DNA from 2 places in the Brachybacterium sp. AOP42-C2-15 genome. Region 1 is predicted to be linked to the other one. Evidence: predicted binding sites of a transcription regulator. Region 1 holds the regulator's gene; the other holds the start of a gene.
What was found. Region 1 encodes HspR, which represses chaperone genes until heat shock. Its sites were predicted from a motif close to AAGTTGAGTCNNNNNGACTCAACTT; they were not measured.

Region 1 (7,176 bases):
TGGTCGCCTCCGTCCAGACGCTGCGGCGCGGGCTCGTCGCGCTCGGCCTCGACGTGCGGGTGCTGACACTCTCCCAGGGAATCCGTCCCCATCACGAGCCCGGCGTCTACCGCATCGGCTCGGTCTCCGCGGCGCTGGTCTACGACCGGGCGCGGATCGGCATGCCCTCGAGCCGCCGCGTGCTGCGCGACATCCTGCAGTGGCGACCTGATGTCGTCCATTCACAGGCGGAGTTCTCCACGTATGTGTGGGCCCGTCGCATCGCCCGCACCCTCTCGGTGCCGCTGGTGCACACATACCACACCATCTACGAGGACTACACCCACTACTACTCCCCCAGCCGCACCATGGGCCGCAAGGTCGTCGAGACCTTCTCCCGCCGGGTGCTCGCAGGGACCGACGCCGTGATCGTGCCGACCGAGAAGGTCTCCGGGCTGCTCCGCGGCTACGGCGTGCACCGCCCGCTGCACGTGATCCCGACCGGCCTGGACCTGCGCAAGTTCCGCCCGGCACAGAGCCAGCAGGAGCGTGAGGACATCCGCGCGCTGCGCGCGGAGCTGAGGATCGCGGAGGGGCAGAAGGTCCTGATCTCGATCTCCCGCCTGGCCAAGGAGAAGAACCTCGACGAGGTGCTCGAGATGGTCGCTGCAGCGGACCGCCCCGACGTCGTGCTGGTGATGGTGGGCGATGGACCCCACCGGGCCGAGCTCGAGGCTCATGCCGTCTCGCTCGGCATCTCGGACCGGGTCCGTTTCACCGGGGTGGTGGATCCGGCCGAGGTCCAGCGCTGGTACCGCGTGGGGGACGTGTTCGTCAGCGCCTCCCTCAGCGAGACCCAGGGACTGACCTTCATCGAGGCGATGGCCGTCGGGCTGCCACTGCTCGCCCGTCGTGATCCCTCGCTCACGAACGTGATCATCGATGGCCGCACGGGCTGGCAGTACCAGGATGCCGCTCAGTTCTCGGACCAGCTGAGCGCCCTGCTCGATGATCCGCTGCGACGCGAGCAGATGTCCGTGGCCGCGCTCGAGCACGCCCATGCCACCTTCGGTGATCAGGATTTCGCGCGCAGCGTGCTCAATGTGTACGAGCAGGTCAATGCGCAGCGTCCCCCGCTGATCGACCACCGAGAGTCGGTCGCAGCATGAGCACCAGCACCGACAGCCTCCCCATCGTCCAGACCGTTCGCCCGCTGCCTGCGCCGGTGCGTGAGCGGACGGCCCCGCCCCGGGTTCGCCCGCTGCCGGTGCGCCCGTCGCAGGTTCGCCCGTCACAGGTTCGCCCGCGCCGGGATCCGCTGCGGATCGCCGCCCAGCTCTCCCCGCTGCTGGGGCTGGGCCTCAGCGTCGGGCTGATCTGGTGGGGGCTGCAGACAGGAGTGCTGCAGTCGCTCGAGAATCTGCAGGCGTTCATCGACACGCTGGGGGCCTGGGGACCGATCGTCTTCATGGTGGTCTCCGTCGCCTCAGTCGTGTTCCCGATCGTGCCCGGCGGGCTGCTGGTGCTCGCCGGCCCGGTCCTGTTCGGTGCAGTCGAGGGCACGCTCTACAACTACGCCGCGGTCACTGCCGGCTCGATGCTGAACTTCCTCATCGCCCGGCACGTCGGACTGTCGCTGATCGAGCGGCTGTTCCGCCCGCGCACAGTCGAGAAGTTCCTCGGCTGGACCCGCAGCCCCCATTTCACGCGCGCCTTCGCCACCGCGATCGCGCTGCCCATCGCCCCCGACGATCTGCTCTGCTACATCGCCGGGACCACCAAGATGCGGTGGCGCACCTATGTCTGGATCATCCTGCTGTGCAAGCCGTGGGCTCTGATCGCCTATGGGCTCGGCGTCAGCGCATTGGTGATGCGCTTCCTGCCCTGGTGACGCTTCCTGCCCTGGTGACACTTCCTGCCCTGGTGAACGGAGCCACGACATGTTCATGAGATCTCGCGCCCTGCGGCGCCCCGCCCCTCTCCGGGAGCGCGCCCTGCGCCGGCTGGATCGGCTCGCGCACGGCGTGCTCCCCGGTGGCGGGCCGCGCGGCGTCCGGCATCCGGACGAGCCGCTGCGGGTGCTGATGCCGCGCGGGCTGACGGGCCTGGCCCGGGAATCGGGCATCGGCGCGGCGATGCGTCATCAGGAGTCGGCGGTGCGCACGCTCGGCCATCAGGTGGTCACCTCTCCCCTGCGCCCCTTCGACGCGGTGCACCTGAACACCCCCTTCCCGGACACTCCGGTGCTGGCGCGGTGGGCACGGCTGTGGCGACGTCCGGTGCTGGTATGGGCCCACTCCACCGAGGATGACTTCCGGGATTCCTTCACCGGGTCGAATCAGCTCGCCCCGCTGTTCCGGCGCTGGATCGCGCACCTGTACCGGCGCGGCGACGTGGTGATCACCCCCAGCGGCTACTCGCGAGATCTCGTCTCCGCCCCGAAGTACGGGATCTCGGCACCGATCCGGGTGCTCTCCAACGGTGTGGACACCAGCTTCTTCCGGGCGGATCCGACGGCCCGGGCGCAGCTGCGGGACCGGCTCGGACTCGCCCCCGACGCCCCCGTGGTGATCAGCGTCGGCATGCATCTGGTGCGCAAGGGGATCCTGGACTGGGTGGAGGTCGCCCGGCAGCTGCCTGAGGTGAGCTTCGTCTGGTTCGGGCGCACGGACCCGCGCCTGCTCACCGCCGAGGTCCAGCGGGCACTGGCGAGTGCCCCGCCCAATGCGCTGTTCCCCGGCTATGTGAACGCGGACCGGCTGCGGGAGGCCTACGCCGGGGCGGATGTCTTCGCCTTCCTCACCAAGGAGGAGACCGAGGGGATCGTGCTCTGGGAGGCGCTGGCCACCGAGATCCCGACCCTGGTGCGCGGCATCCCGCTGTACCGCGACGCGATGCCCGACGGGGTGCTCACGCACCAGGTCTGCGGGGACGGGCCCGAGTTCGCGGGTCAGGTCGCCCGGAAGCTCTCCGCGCTGCTCGCCGGAGAGCTCGAGGACCTCACCGCTGCCGGTCGCCAGGCCGCCGAGGGGGTCGACCTCGCCCAGGTGGCGCTGCAGCTCGAGGAGATCTACCACCTCGCCGGGGTGCTGACTCCTCCCAGCACCGCCGCAGTCACCAGCTCCCCCGCCGTCGGGAGCACTCCCGCAGTCGGGAGCGCCTCCGCGATCAGAAGTGGCGAGATCAGGACCGGCGAGTAGGCCGCCACACCACCAGCGCGCTGCCGCTGCTGCGCCGCCGGGGACGTTCACCGCGGCGCAGAGCGCTGATCTCACCGTCCCGATCGGCGGAGAACACGCGCCGCTGAGCGGGGGTCAACGCGCCGAGCTTCTCGCGAACGCTCTCGAGCTTGCCCTCGAGCTCGCTGACCTCGTCCTGCAGCTCGAGAATCCGCTTGATGCCGGCGAGGTTGATGCCCTGGTCCTGGGAGAGTGCCTGGACCTCCTGGAGGCGGACCACATCGCGGGGGCTGTAACGGCGGCCGCGTCCCCGGGTACGCTGCGGGACGACCAGTCCGAGACGGTCGTACTGGCGCAGGGTCTGCGGGTGCATCTCGGACAGCTCCGCCGCGACCGAGATGACGAAGACCGGGGCGCGGTCATCGAGGCGGTGCGAGAAGGCCATCGGGATGCTCCTTCCGAAGCTCTGCAGCGTGCGGGTGCGTTCTCAGCTCATCGTGCTCAGCAGACGGGTGCTCAGAGGGTGGGTGCTCAGCAGGCGCGTGCTCAGCACGTGGATGCTCAGCGGGCCGCGGCCTCGGTGAGGCCGGCGCGGGGGTCCTCGTCGGCCAGTGCTGCCCGCAGGTCCTCGATGGCCTGCTTCGCCGCGCCGTCGACGTGGGTGGGGACCGCGACCTGCACGGTGACGTGGAGGTCGCCGGTCTTCTTCTTGGTGACCAGTCCCTTGCCCCGCACTCTCAGGGTACGACCGGAGGGCGTGCCGGGCGGGACCTTCACGGAGACGGTGTCGCCGTCGAGCAGCGGGACCGCCACGGTGGTGCCGAGCACCGCCTCGTCGAAGGAGATCGGCACCGTGATGCGCAGGTTCACGCCGTCGGCGCTCCAGACGGGGTGCTCTTCGACGTCGAGGGTCAGGAGCAGGTCGCCGGCGGGCGCGCCGCCGGGGCCGGGTCGGCCCTTGCCGCGCAGGCGGATCTTCTGCCCGTCGTGCACGCCGGCGGGAATGCGCGTGGTGATGGTCCTGCCGTCGACGGTCAGGCGCAGATCGGTGCCCAGCGCCGCATCGCGGAAGCTGACCCGGGTGCGGGCGGAGGTGTCGGAGCCCTTCGCCGGGGCGCGATTCGGCGAGAAGCCGGCGGGACCGGCGCCGCCGAAACCGCCGTTGCCGAAGCCGCCGCCCTGGCCGCCGAACATCTTCAGCAGATCATCGATGTCGGGGTTGCCGGCGCCGCCGCCGGGGGCGGGGCGAGCGCCGGGGTGGCCGCCGCCGCCGAACATCGAGGAGAAGATGTCCTCGAATCCGGCCCCGCCGGGACCGCCCTGGCCGGCGGAGAAGCGTGCGCCACCGGCGCCCATGGCTCGGATCGCGTCGTACTGCTGGCGCTGCTCCTCATCGTTGAGGACCGAGTAGGCCTCGCCGATGCTCTTGAACTTCTCTTCAGCTTTGGCGTCGTCGGGGTGGTGGTCGGGGTGGTACTTGCGGGCCTGGGTGCGGTAGGCCTTCTTGATGTCCTGGGCGCTCGCGTCCTTGGAGACGCCGAGGACCGCGTAGAAGTCCTTGTCGAGCCAGTCCTGTTGGGACATGTGCGTCTCCTTCCGAGAGCGGGGATGGTGAGGGGGTTGGTGCTGTGTGCGATACGGAGAGGGAGGTGCGGGGCCCGCCGGTCGTGATGACCGGCGGGCGCCGCACCGCCTCAGGGGTGGGGAGGGTCAGGCGGGGCCCCGGGTGCCGACCCGGGCCGGTCGCAGGATCCTCTCGTGCATCGAGTAGCCGGGCTGCATGACCATCGAGATGGTGTTGGTCTCGACGTCATCGGCGTCCTCGTGCATGAGGGCCTCGTGGAGGTTCGGATCGAACTGCTCCCCCACGGCGCCGAAGCGCTTCAGGCCATGCGAACCGAGGACCTCCTCGAGCTTCTGGGCGATCGAGTGGAACGGGGTGCCTTCGACGATGTCGCCGTGCTGGCGGCCCAGCTCCACGTCGTCCAGCACGCCGATCAGCGAGCCGAGGACGCGAGCCACTGCCGCGTCCTTGCTCACCTCCGCCGCGCCCTCGATGCGCCGGCGCGAGTTGACGTATTCCGCCTGCTCACGCTTGAGCTGCTCGGAGAGCTCGGTGACCCGGCCCTCGAGCTCGGCGACTCGGCCGGCGTCGGCCGGGAGTGAGGAGTCCTCTCCGCCCTGGGCGGCCTGCTCGAAGAGCGCCGCAGCCTCGGCGTCGAAGGGGTCGACCGGGTCGGTGCCGCCCTGCGCCTCCGCCGCGGGGGTGGACCCCGAGGGACGGACGGAGCCGTCCTCGGGGTTCACCTTGCGCTTGTCGGTGAAGGAGAACCTCGGCTCGCCCTCAGGCCGCTCGCGGTCCTCAGGAGTGCTCTGGCCCTCGGTCATCACTTCTTCTCCTCGTCCTCGTCCACGATCTCGGCGTCGACCACGTCGTCATCGTCAGCACCGGCAGCGTCCTCGGAAGCGCCCTCGGCACCTTCCGCACCCTCGGCCTGCGAGTAGATCGCGGTGCCGACGGCCTGCAGCGCCTCGTTGAGGGAGTCGCGCTTGGCCTCGAGGTCCTCGGTCGAGGAGTCCTCCTTGGCCAGCACGTCCTTGGACTCCTTGATGGCGTCCTCGGCCTTTGTCTTGTCGCCGTCCTGGATCTTGTCCGCGTTGTCCTTGAGCAGCTTCTCGCCCTGGTAGACGAGCTGCTCGAGGGTGTTGCGGGCGTCGGCGTTCTTGCGGCGCTCCTCGTCCTCGGCGGCGTGCTCCTCGGCGTCCTTCACCATGCGGTCGATGTCCTCATCGGACAGGGCGGAGCCGCCGGTGATCTGGATGGACTGCTCATTGCCGGTGCCGCGATCCTTGGCGGTCACATGCACGATGCCGTTGGAGTCGATGTCGAAGCTGACCTCGACCTGCGGGATGCCGCGCGGCGCGGGGGCGATGCCGGTCAGCTCGAAGGTGCCGAGCAGCTTGTTGTCCCGGGTGAACTGACGCTCGCCCTGGAACACCTGGATCGCCACGGAGGGCTGGTTGTCCTCGGCGGTGGAGAAGACCTCGGAGGTCTTGGTGGGGATGGCCGCGTTGCGCTCGATGAGCTTGGTCATCACGCCGCCCTTGGTCTCGATGCCGAGGGAGAGCGGGGTGACGTCCATGAGCAGGACGTCCTTGCGCTCACCCTTGATGACCGCGGCCTGGAGCGCGGCGCCGACGGCGACGACCTCGTCAGGGTTCACGGACTTGTTGGGCTCCTTGCCACCGGTGAGGGCCTTGACGACCTCGGTGACGGCCGGCATGCGGGTGGAGCCGCCGACGAGGACCACGTGGTCGATGTCGGAGACGGAGACGCCCGCATCCTTGATGACCTGGTGGAAGGGTGCCTTGGTGCGCTCGAGCAGGTCCGAGGTCATGTCCTCGAACTGGGCCCGGGTGAGCTTCTCGTCCAGGTGCAGCGGACCGTTCTCGGTCATCGACAGGTACTGCAGCGAGATGCTGGTGGAGGTCGAGGCGCTGAGCTCCTTCTTGGCCTGCTCAGCGGCTTCCTTCAGGCGCTGCAGGGCGATCTTGTCCTTGGACAGGTCCACCCCGTCCTTGTTCTTGACCTGCGAGACCAGCCAGTCCACGACCTTCTGGTCCCAGTCGTCGCCGCCGAGGCGGTTGTCGCCGGCGGTGGCCTGGACCTGGATGGTCGAGCCCTCCTCGTCCTTGCTCACCTCGAGCAGGGACACGTCGAAGGTGCCGCCGCCGAGGTCGAAGACCAGGATCTGCTCGTCGTCCTTGCCCTTCTCCAGGCCATAGGCGAGAGCCGCAGCGGTGGGCTCGTTGATGATGCGCAGGACGTTCAGGCCCGCGATGGTGCCGGCGTCCTTGGTGGCCTGACGCTCGGAGTCCGAGAAGTACGCGGGGACGGTGATGACCGCATCGGTCACGGCCTCGCCCAGGTAGGACTCGGCGTCCTTCTTCAGCTTGCCGAGGATTCGGGCGGAGATCTCCTGCGCGGTGTACTTCTTCTCGTCGATCTCCTGGCTCC
Region 2 (7,176 bases), on a different contig from region 1:
GAGCGGACCTCGTCCTCGGTGACGCCGGAGGCGAGCTGGGTGAGCACCAGCCCGTTCTCGGTGACGTCGAAGACGGCGAGCTCGGTGATGATCCGATTCACCACGCCCACGCCGGTCAGCGGCAGGGAGCATTCGTGCTTGATCTTCGCGGAGCCGTCCTTGGCGGCGTGCTGCATCATCACCACCACCCGCTTCGCACCGGCGACCAGGTCCATCGCCCCGCCCATGCCTTTGACGAGCTTGCCGGGGATCTGCCAGTTGGCGATGTCGCCGGTGCCGGTGACCTGCATGGCGCCGAGGATCGCGGTACCCATCTTGCCGCCGCGGATCATCCCGAAGCTGGTCGCGGAGTCGAAGATCGTCGCGCCCTTCAGCAGGGTGATGGTCTGCTTGCCGGCGTTGATGAGGTCAGGATCCTCCTCGCCCTCATAGGGCCAGGGCCCCATGCCCATCACACCGTTCTCGGACTGCAGGGTGATGTTCACACCGGCAGGAAGGTTGTTGGCGACCAGGGTCGGCATGCCGATGCCGAGGTTCACGTACTCGCCGTCGCGCAGCTCGGCAGCGGCGATCGCGGCCATCTCATCACGGGTCCAGGCCATCTCAGGCCACCTCCTGCGTCTCGGTACGGGGGGCGTCGGTTCTGGGCACCTCCGGGCGGGGACGCACGGTGCGCTGTTCGATGTCCTTCTCGGCGGTGGCCTGCATCAGGTGATGCACGTAGACGCCGGGGGTGTGGATGTCGTCAGGGTCGATCCCGCCGGGGGCGACGAGGTGCTCCGCCTCGGCGAAGGTGACCTCCCCGCACATCGCGGCCAGCGGGTTGAAGTTGCGGGCGGTGAGGCGGTAGCGGAGGTTGCCGTAGTGATCCGCGGTGTGGGCGTGGACCAGGGCGAGGTCCGCGTTGATCGCGCGCTCGAGCACATAGGTGCGGCCGTCGAACTCGGCCGTCGGCTTGCCCTCCGCGATCGGGGTGCCGTACCCGGTGGGGGTGTAGAAGGCGGGGATCCCGGAGCCGCCGGCGCGCATCCGCTCGGCGAGAGTGCCCTGGGGGACGAACTCCACCTCGAGCTGCCCGTCGATGTACTGCTGCATGAACAGCTTGTTCTCCCCGACATAGCTGGAGAGCACCTTGGCGATCTGCCCGTTCTCCAGCAGCAGGCCCAGGCCCTTGCCGTCCACCCCGAGGTTGTTCGAGGCGATGGTGAGGCCGGTGACCCCGCTGTCGCGCACGATCGTGATCAGATCGGTGGGGATCCCGCACAGGCCGAAGCCTCCCACCGCGATGGTCATGTCGTCGCGCAGCACCGCTGTGAGCTGGGCTGCTGCGTCGTCCGAGACCTTGGACATCGCTGTCCCTCCTGTCGGCTGGTATCAGCCCTCACGGCCACCGGCGGCGATGCCGGCGGGCGAAGGGCAGGGTGACCTCGAGCCTAGACCCGGCAGGGTGAGCTCCGCCTCGGATCTGGGGACAGCGCCGGCCGACGGTGGTTGTGCGGATCTACAACCAATGGTCGCGGACGTGGCGCTGGCGCTGGTGCCGGGGCCCGGTACTGGAGCGGGTCGGTGAGGACAGCGACCGGCTGGTCGGCAGGGGTGTCCTGGTGCTCGTGGGCAGGAGCACTGGGCGTCCGCGGCACCAGGGCTGGCCGCACACCGGGTGATCTGCCAGGGTAGGACGCATGTCGGAGACGCAGAACTCGCCACAGGGCCCCGCGCCGGATCCTGCCGCCGGGGCCACGGTGCTGCTGGTCGCCGACCCCGGCCTGCCCACGCACCGGGCGAGGTCGATCGAGGACTCCCTGCAGCAGCACCTCGATGAGGTGTACCACCCGCCGATCCGCCTTCAGGTGCGCACCTCTATGCTCCGGCTGCGCCCGGATGGGACGCTGGACCTGTCCGAGGTGCTGGAGCAGGCGCGGTCCTCCGGCGACCCGGACGCCGTGCTGCTGCTGACGGAGATCCCGCGTCTGCGTGACGGCAGGCCGCTGGTCGCCGAGATCTTCCCCGAGCACAACATCGCGGTGATCTCCTGCCCTACGCTCGGGGTGCTCACCACGCGGCGCCGCATCCTCGATGCGTTGATGCGCTGCACCCTGCGCATGGCGCCGACGTCAGAATCGCTTGATGCCGCGCGCTATGCCCGGCGCTGGGCGCAGTGGGAGGAGCTGACGGGCCCTGACGATCACCAGCTGCTGCTGGGATCGCGGGTGATCGGGGGAGCGCGCACCGTGGCCGGGATGGTGGCCGGCAACGAACCCCTCCGCACCGCCCCGAAGCTCTCCAGCGCCCTCGCCGCGGCCGCCGCGACCGGGGCCTTCGGCATTTTCTACAGCTCGATCTGGTCGATGTCGATGCACCTGACCACCCAGCGGCTGCTGCTGATCGGGATCCTCGCGATCGGCGCGATCACGGCCTGGCTCATCGTCGGCAACCGCCTGTGGGACGCACCCAGATACGAGCGGCTGGCTCGCGTGGTGCTGCTGTACAACCTCTCGACAGTGCTCACGCTGCTGATGATCGTCGCGCTGCTGTACGTGTGCCTGGTGGTGCTGATCTTCACCAGCGCGCTCATCGTCATCGCTCCGGACTATCTCGCCGAGGTCATCGGCCGCGAGCCCGTCCTGGCGCGGTATCTGGACATCGCGTGGCTGAGCGCGGCGATGGGCGTGGTCGCCGGCGCGCTGGGCTCGAGCTTCGACAAGGACACCGATATGCGCAGTCTCACCCACGGCCAGCGGGAGAGGCAGCGCAGGTTCACCGAGGAAGAGGTGGGGCAGTGAGCGGACCGGTCCCGACGCGGACGCTGTGGGTGGGCTGCGGGCGCCTTGGCGGGCGCACCGGCGCTGCCCTGCTGGAGGCGGGGGGAGAGGTGCTCGCGCTGCGCCGAGATCCGGGCGCCGTGCCGAGCGGCTTCCGCGCGCTGGCCGCGGACCTCTCCTCACCCCTGGAGGGGGCCCTGCCCGCCTGCGAGGCGATGGTCATCACCCTGCCCCCGCCGGAGGGGGCCGACGGGTACGAGACCCCGCTGCGCCACCTGGCCGCCGCCCTGCCCCACCGGCCCGCCCGGACCGTGTTCGTCTCCTCCACCAGGGTGTTCGAGGGGTACGCGAACCGTGCCGATCCGGCCCCGGTGCTCACCGAGGAGGATGCCCCGCAGCCGCTCGGCGACCGGGCCCAGAGCCTCCTGAACGGGGAGCGCCTAGCTAGGGAGCTCTTCGACGCGATCGTGGTGCGCCCCGCCGGGATCTACGGCCCGGGCCGGGATCGGCTGCTGCGCGCGGTGCGCGAGGGACGCCCCGTCGACCACCGCCGACGCACGAACCGCATCCACGAGGAGGACCTCGCACGCGTGCTCCTCGCCCTGCTGGCGCATCCGGAACCGCCGGTGCTGCTGCACGCGGTCGACGGCGCGCCCGCGCGCCTCGGCGAGGTGGTCACCCACCTCGCCTTCCGGCTCGGCCTGCCGGTCCCGCCCGCCGCCGACCCCGATTCCGGCCACGGGACCGTGCTGAGCGGGGCGCGGATGAGGGAGCTGCTCGGAGAGCTCCGGCATCCGGACTTCCGCTCCGGGTACGACGCGATGCTCGTGTGACTCCGATCAGCGACCGAAGAGGCGGGTGAAGAACCCGGGGCGCTTCGTCGAAGCGAGGATCGACGCCGACGCTCGGCTGCGCTAGCCGAGCTCCTCGTCGATCTGGGCGTGCGAGGGCCGGCGCCGGTTCCGCGCCCCCGGGGCGCCGAGGACGCGCACGTCCGCGAGGGGCGTCCAGCCGAGGTGCTCATAGAGCTCGACGCCCCGTCCAGTCGCCACGAGCAGGCCCGTGTCGACATCGTGCTCATGGGCGATCGCCAGGAGCGTGCGGGTGACGAAGGTGCCCAGACCCCGCCGGCGATGCGTGCTGGCGGTGTAGATCCGGTCGAGCACGGCGCAGCCGTCGACCACCGCCATGCGTCCTCGGGTGACGACACGGCCCGCCTGGATGACGGTGAGGAGCGTCCAGCCGTCGAACGTCTCGCGGGCGACCGTGCAGGAGTCCGGCACGATCGGGGCCTCGACGTCCTGCAGCTCCATATCGGTGACCATGAGTCTCTCCTGATCGCTGATCAGTTCGAGATCGCCGGTCTCTCCGAGGGCCGGCGGCGCCTCGCCGACCTCGGAGATGAGGGTCAGCAGGTGACCCGGATTCCCCGCGACAGAGGAGGTCGCCCTGCGCAGCTCGTCCTCGCTCCAGCGGAACAGGACGGTCTCCGAATCCCCGTGCTCGGTGCGCGGACCGACGGTGTGCGAGGTGCCCTCATGGACCACCTCGTACTCCCGGGTGCGGGCCCATCCGTCCACCCAGGTGCGCACCGTCGCCGCGGTGAGCTCGTCATGCATGGCTGTCACTCCTTCGCTCGCCGTGGGAAGGTCGGTGCTGCCCGGGCCCCGGCATCGTGGGATGCCGGGGCCCGGCAGCAGGGGGAGCCTCAGGTCGCGGTGGACTCGATCTGCGCGGGTGGGCTGTCAGCGGTGACCTCGATCTTGCGAGGCTTGGCCTTCTCGCTGAGCGGGATCCTCACGCTGAGCACACCGTTGCTGTAGCTCGCGGAGATCCGCTCGGTGTCCAGGCCCTGTCCGAGGCTGAGCTGGCGCAGGAAGGTCCCGCCCGTGCGTTCGCGCGTGATCCACTGCGCGCCCTCGTCCTTCGGAAGGGTCCGCTCCGCACGGATCGTCAGGAGCTGACCGTCCACGTCGACGTCAACCGAACCGGGATCGATACCCGGCAGATCGGCCGCGAGGACGTAGTGATCGCCGGCGCGGTAGAGATCCATCGGCATCTGCCGCGGTCCCCGACGTCCAGCATCGAGAAAAGTGCCCGCGAATCGCTCCATCTCTCGGAACGGATCGGTGGTGGCCATTGCTTCTCCTCTCTGATGTGACCCCCGGTCGTCCGGTGGTCGCCGAACCTTGAGTCCCTCCGACTCAAGTACGAGCAGATTAGCACTCTCCGGGCGAGAGTGCCAGAGTTCGGGAACGGCCTCGCGGCGGCGCGGAGCCGGTTCGCCGGGGTGCCCGGCCGCCGAGGAGAAGGCATCGTTCCAGGGTCCCGAGGTCCAGCGCTCAGGGTCTCGTGCCTCGCGCGGGGCGGATCAGCGGGGGCGGATCCAAGGAGAGCCTCTCAGCGTCCATCGGCGCAGCCCTTCGCCCGAGCGGCCGATGGCCCTCGTGGGTGAGCCGGGGGTGAAAAGACGCGGTTCGGCGGCGCACGGAGCGCGCGGGCGCGATTCCTCCTCAAGACTGACTTCACCGCACTGCTGCCCGCCTGCCCGTTTACGGCATCCGGCAGCACGCCCGTCTGCGGGGCTCTGTCCCCGCTCTTCTTTGGAGAAGTTCTGTGACCCCCGTGGAACCCATCACCGCCCACCGGTTCGGTGCGGCGCCCGAGCGCATGCTGCCGCTCGACGTCGCCGAGCTCACCGATCCCGATGGTGACGCTCTCACTCTCACCACGGACGCCGGGGGCATCTGGTTCACCTGCACGACGGACGGGGACGAAGTCACCGTCGGCCCGTTCCCCGCCGACTCGCTGAGAGATGCGCTGAAGGTGCTCGGTGCCTACACCCGCGCCGCGTAGCGGCACGTCACCGCACGCGCGGCAGCGCGGAGCGACCGCCCCCGGCACGACGCGACAGCAATCGTCGTGCGTCCCCACCGCTGCGCGCCTCGGCTCAGGACGGAACGACCTCCGCGAGGGACTGCTGGGAAGCGCTCGGCGCCCGGGTGAGGGGGAGCAGGGCGAGGCCAAGCAGCGCCGGGAGGGCCAGCAGCGTGTACATCCCGGTGTAAGGGTCCGCCGCTCCCCAGCTCGTGCTCAGCGTGAGCAGTGCGGCAGCGGCCAGCGGCGCGATCAGCCCCGCGAGGCTCCCGGCGGCGCCCACCAGCCCGAGCCCGAAGCCCGCTGCGGACGCCGGCAGCAGGGCGTAGGCCAGGGAGCGGGTGGCGGTCATGCCCAGCCCGATCGCGAGTCCCGCCACGGCCGTGGCGACATGGAAGACCAGCAGCGTCGGGGCGAGGGCGCGGCCCAGCATCGCGGCGGCGAGCAGCACCAGCGCGACACCGAGCACCGGTGTCATCCGCGTGTTGCGCCACCGTGAGGAGGTGAGCAGCATGGAGCCGGCCACCACCCCCACGACTCCGGTGAAGGTGGTCAGCGAGGTGGCGCGCACGGCCGCGCCCTCGGCGAGGGACCAGCGGGAGAGGAACAGGTACAGCGCGAAGGCGAGGCCGGCCGAGAGCTGCAGCGAGAACAGGAAGCGCATCGCGAGCACGGTGAGGAACGGCGCGGTGGAGATGTCCGATGACTTGACTGCTCGGAGCCATCGCCGGGGCGTGCGCGGGACCGCAGGAAGCCGCGCCGTGAGTGGCGGATCTGGCACCCGCAGCGCGAGCGGCACGATCACCGCCAGGGCCGCGACGGGGGCCACCAGCAGCATCGCGCGGACGTTCTCGGCCAGCAGGGCCGCCACGAGGAGCCCCGGGGCGGTGCCGAGGAAGGCGGCGGCGGAGAAGATACCGGCGGCGCGGGTGCGGTCTGTGGGGGCGAGGCCTTCGGCGAGCAGGCCGTTGATCGCGGCGAACACGGCGTTGTACCCGGCCTGGGTGAGCATCCACGTCGCTGCCAGGGTCAGCGGGTCGGGCGCCCAGGCCATGGCGGCGCTGCCGAGCAGTCCCACCACCGAGCCTCCGAGCAACCAGGGGCGTCGCCTGCCCAGGCGGCTCATCGTCCGATCGGCCAGCAGGCCGCACAGCGGCGCCGCGATCATCGCGGTGAGCGCGGCGGCCGCATCGATGAGCGCGTACACGTCGGGCGCGGAGTCGTCGCCGACCATGCGCCGCACCAGCAGGGATACGGCCACCACCGCGGGGGCGGTGAGGGCGCCGAGCGCGGCGCACTGCATCGCGGCCAGCAGCAGGATCCGGGTCATCGCGTCATCGGTCCTTGCGGGGTCGGTCCCGGTGAGACCGGTCCTCGCCGGGCGGGTCCGCCGGGTGCAGCAGGCCGGCGCTGATCGCCCTGGCCAGGGCCTGCTCGCGGGTGGACGCGCCGAGCTTCGCGTACAGGCTGCGCAGCTGGGCCTTGACGGTGTTGAGGGAGACGAACAGGCGCGCGGCGATCTCGCTGCGCCGGTCGG

Region 2: a site for HspR is predicted at 4,949-4,973, ahead of ACT3SQ_RS10060 (Hsp20/alpha crystallin family protein). Genes of this name have one in related genera too.

The regions. Positions count from the first base shown of each region.
Region 1 is NZ_JBQSWK010000017.1:40,876-48,051, forward strand. It holds gene ACT3SQ_RS10995 (glycosyltransferase family 4 protein) at 1-1,148, shown strand, start outside; gene ACT3SQ_RS11000 (TVP38/TMEM64 family protein) at 1,145-1,870, shown strand; gene ACT3SQ_RS11005 (glycosyltransferase) at 1,920-3,179, shown strand; gene ACT3SQ_RS11010 (heat shock protein transcriptional repressor HspR) at 3,163-3,603, opposite strand; gene ACT3SQ_RS11015 (DnaJ C-terminal domain-containing protein) at 3,720-4,742, opposite strand; gene ACT3SQ_RS11020 (nucleotide exchange factor GrpE) at 4,869-5,546, opposite strand; gene dnaK (molecular chaperone DnaK) at 5,546-7,176, opposite strand, start outside.
Region 2 is NZ_JBQSWK010000015.1:18,283-25,458, reverse strand. It holds gene ACT3SQ_RS10085 (CoA transferase subunit B) at 1-602, opposite strand, end outside; gene ACT3SQ_RS10080 (CoA transferase subunit A) at 604-1,350, opposite strand; gene ACT3SQ_RS10075 (hypothetical protein) at 1,683-2,783, shown strand; gene ACT3SQ_RS10070 (sugar nucleotide-binding protein) at 2,780-3,595, shown strand; gene ACT3SQ_RS10065 (GNAT family N-acetyltransferase) at 3,677-4,381, opposite strand; gene ACT3SQ_RS10060 (Hsp20/alpha crystallin family protein) at 4,471-4,902, opposite strand; gene ACT3SQ_RS10055 (hypothetical protein) at 5,379-5,618, shown strand; gene ACT3SQ_RS10050 (MFS transporter) at 5,713-6,969, opposite strand; gene ACT3SQ_RS10045 (LuxR C-terminal-related transcriptional regulator) at 6,974-7,176, opposite strand, start outside.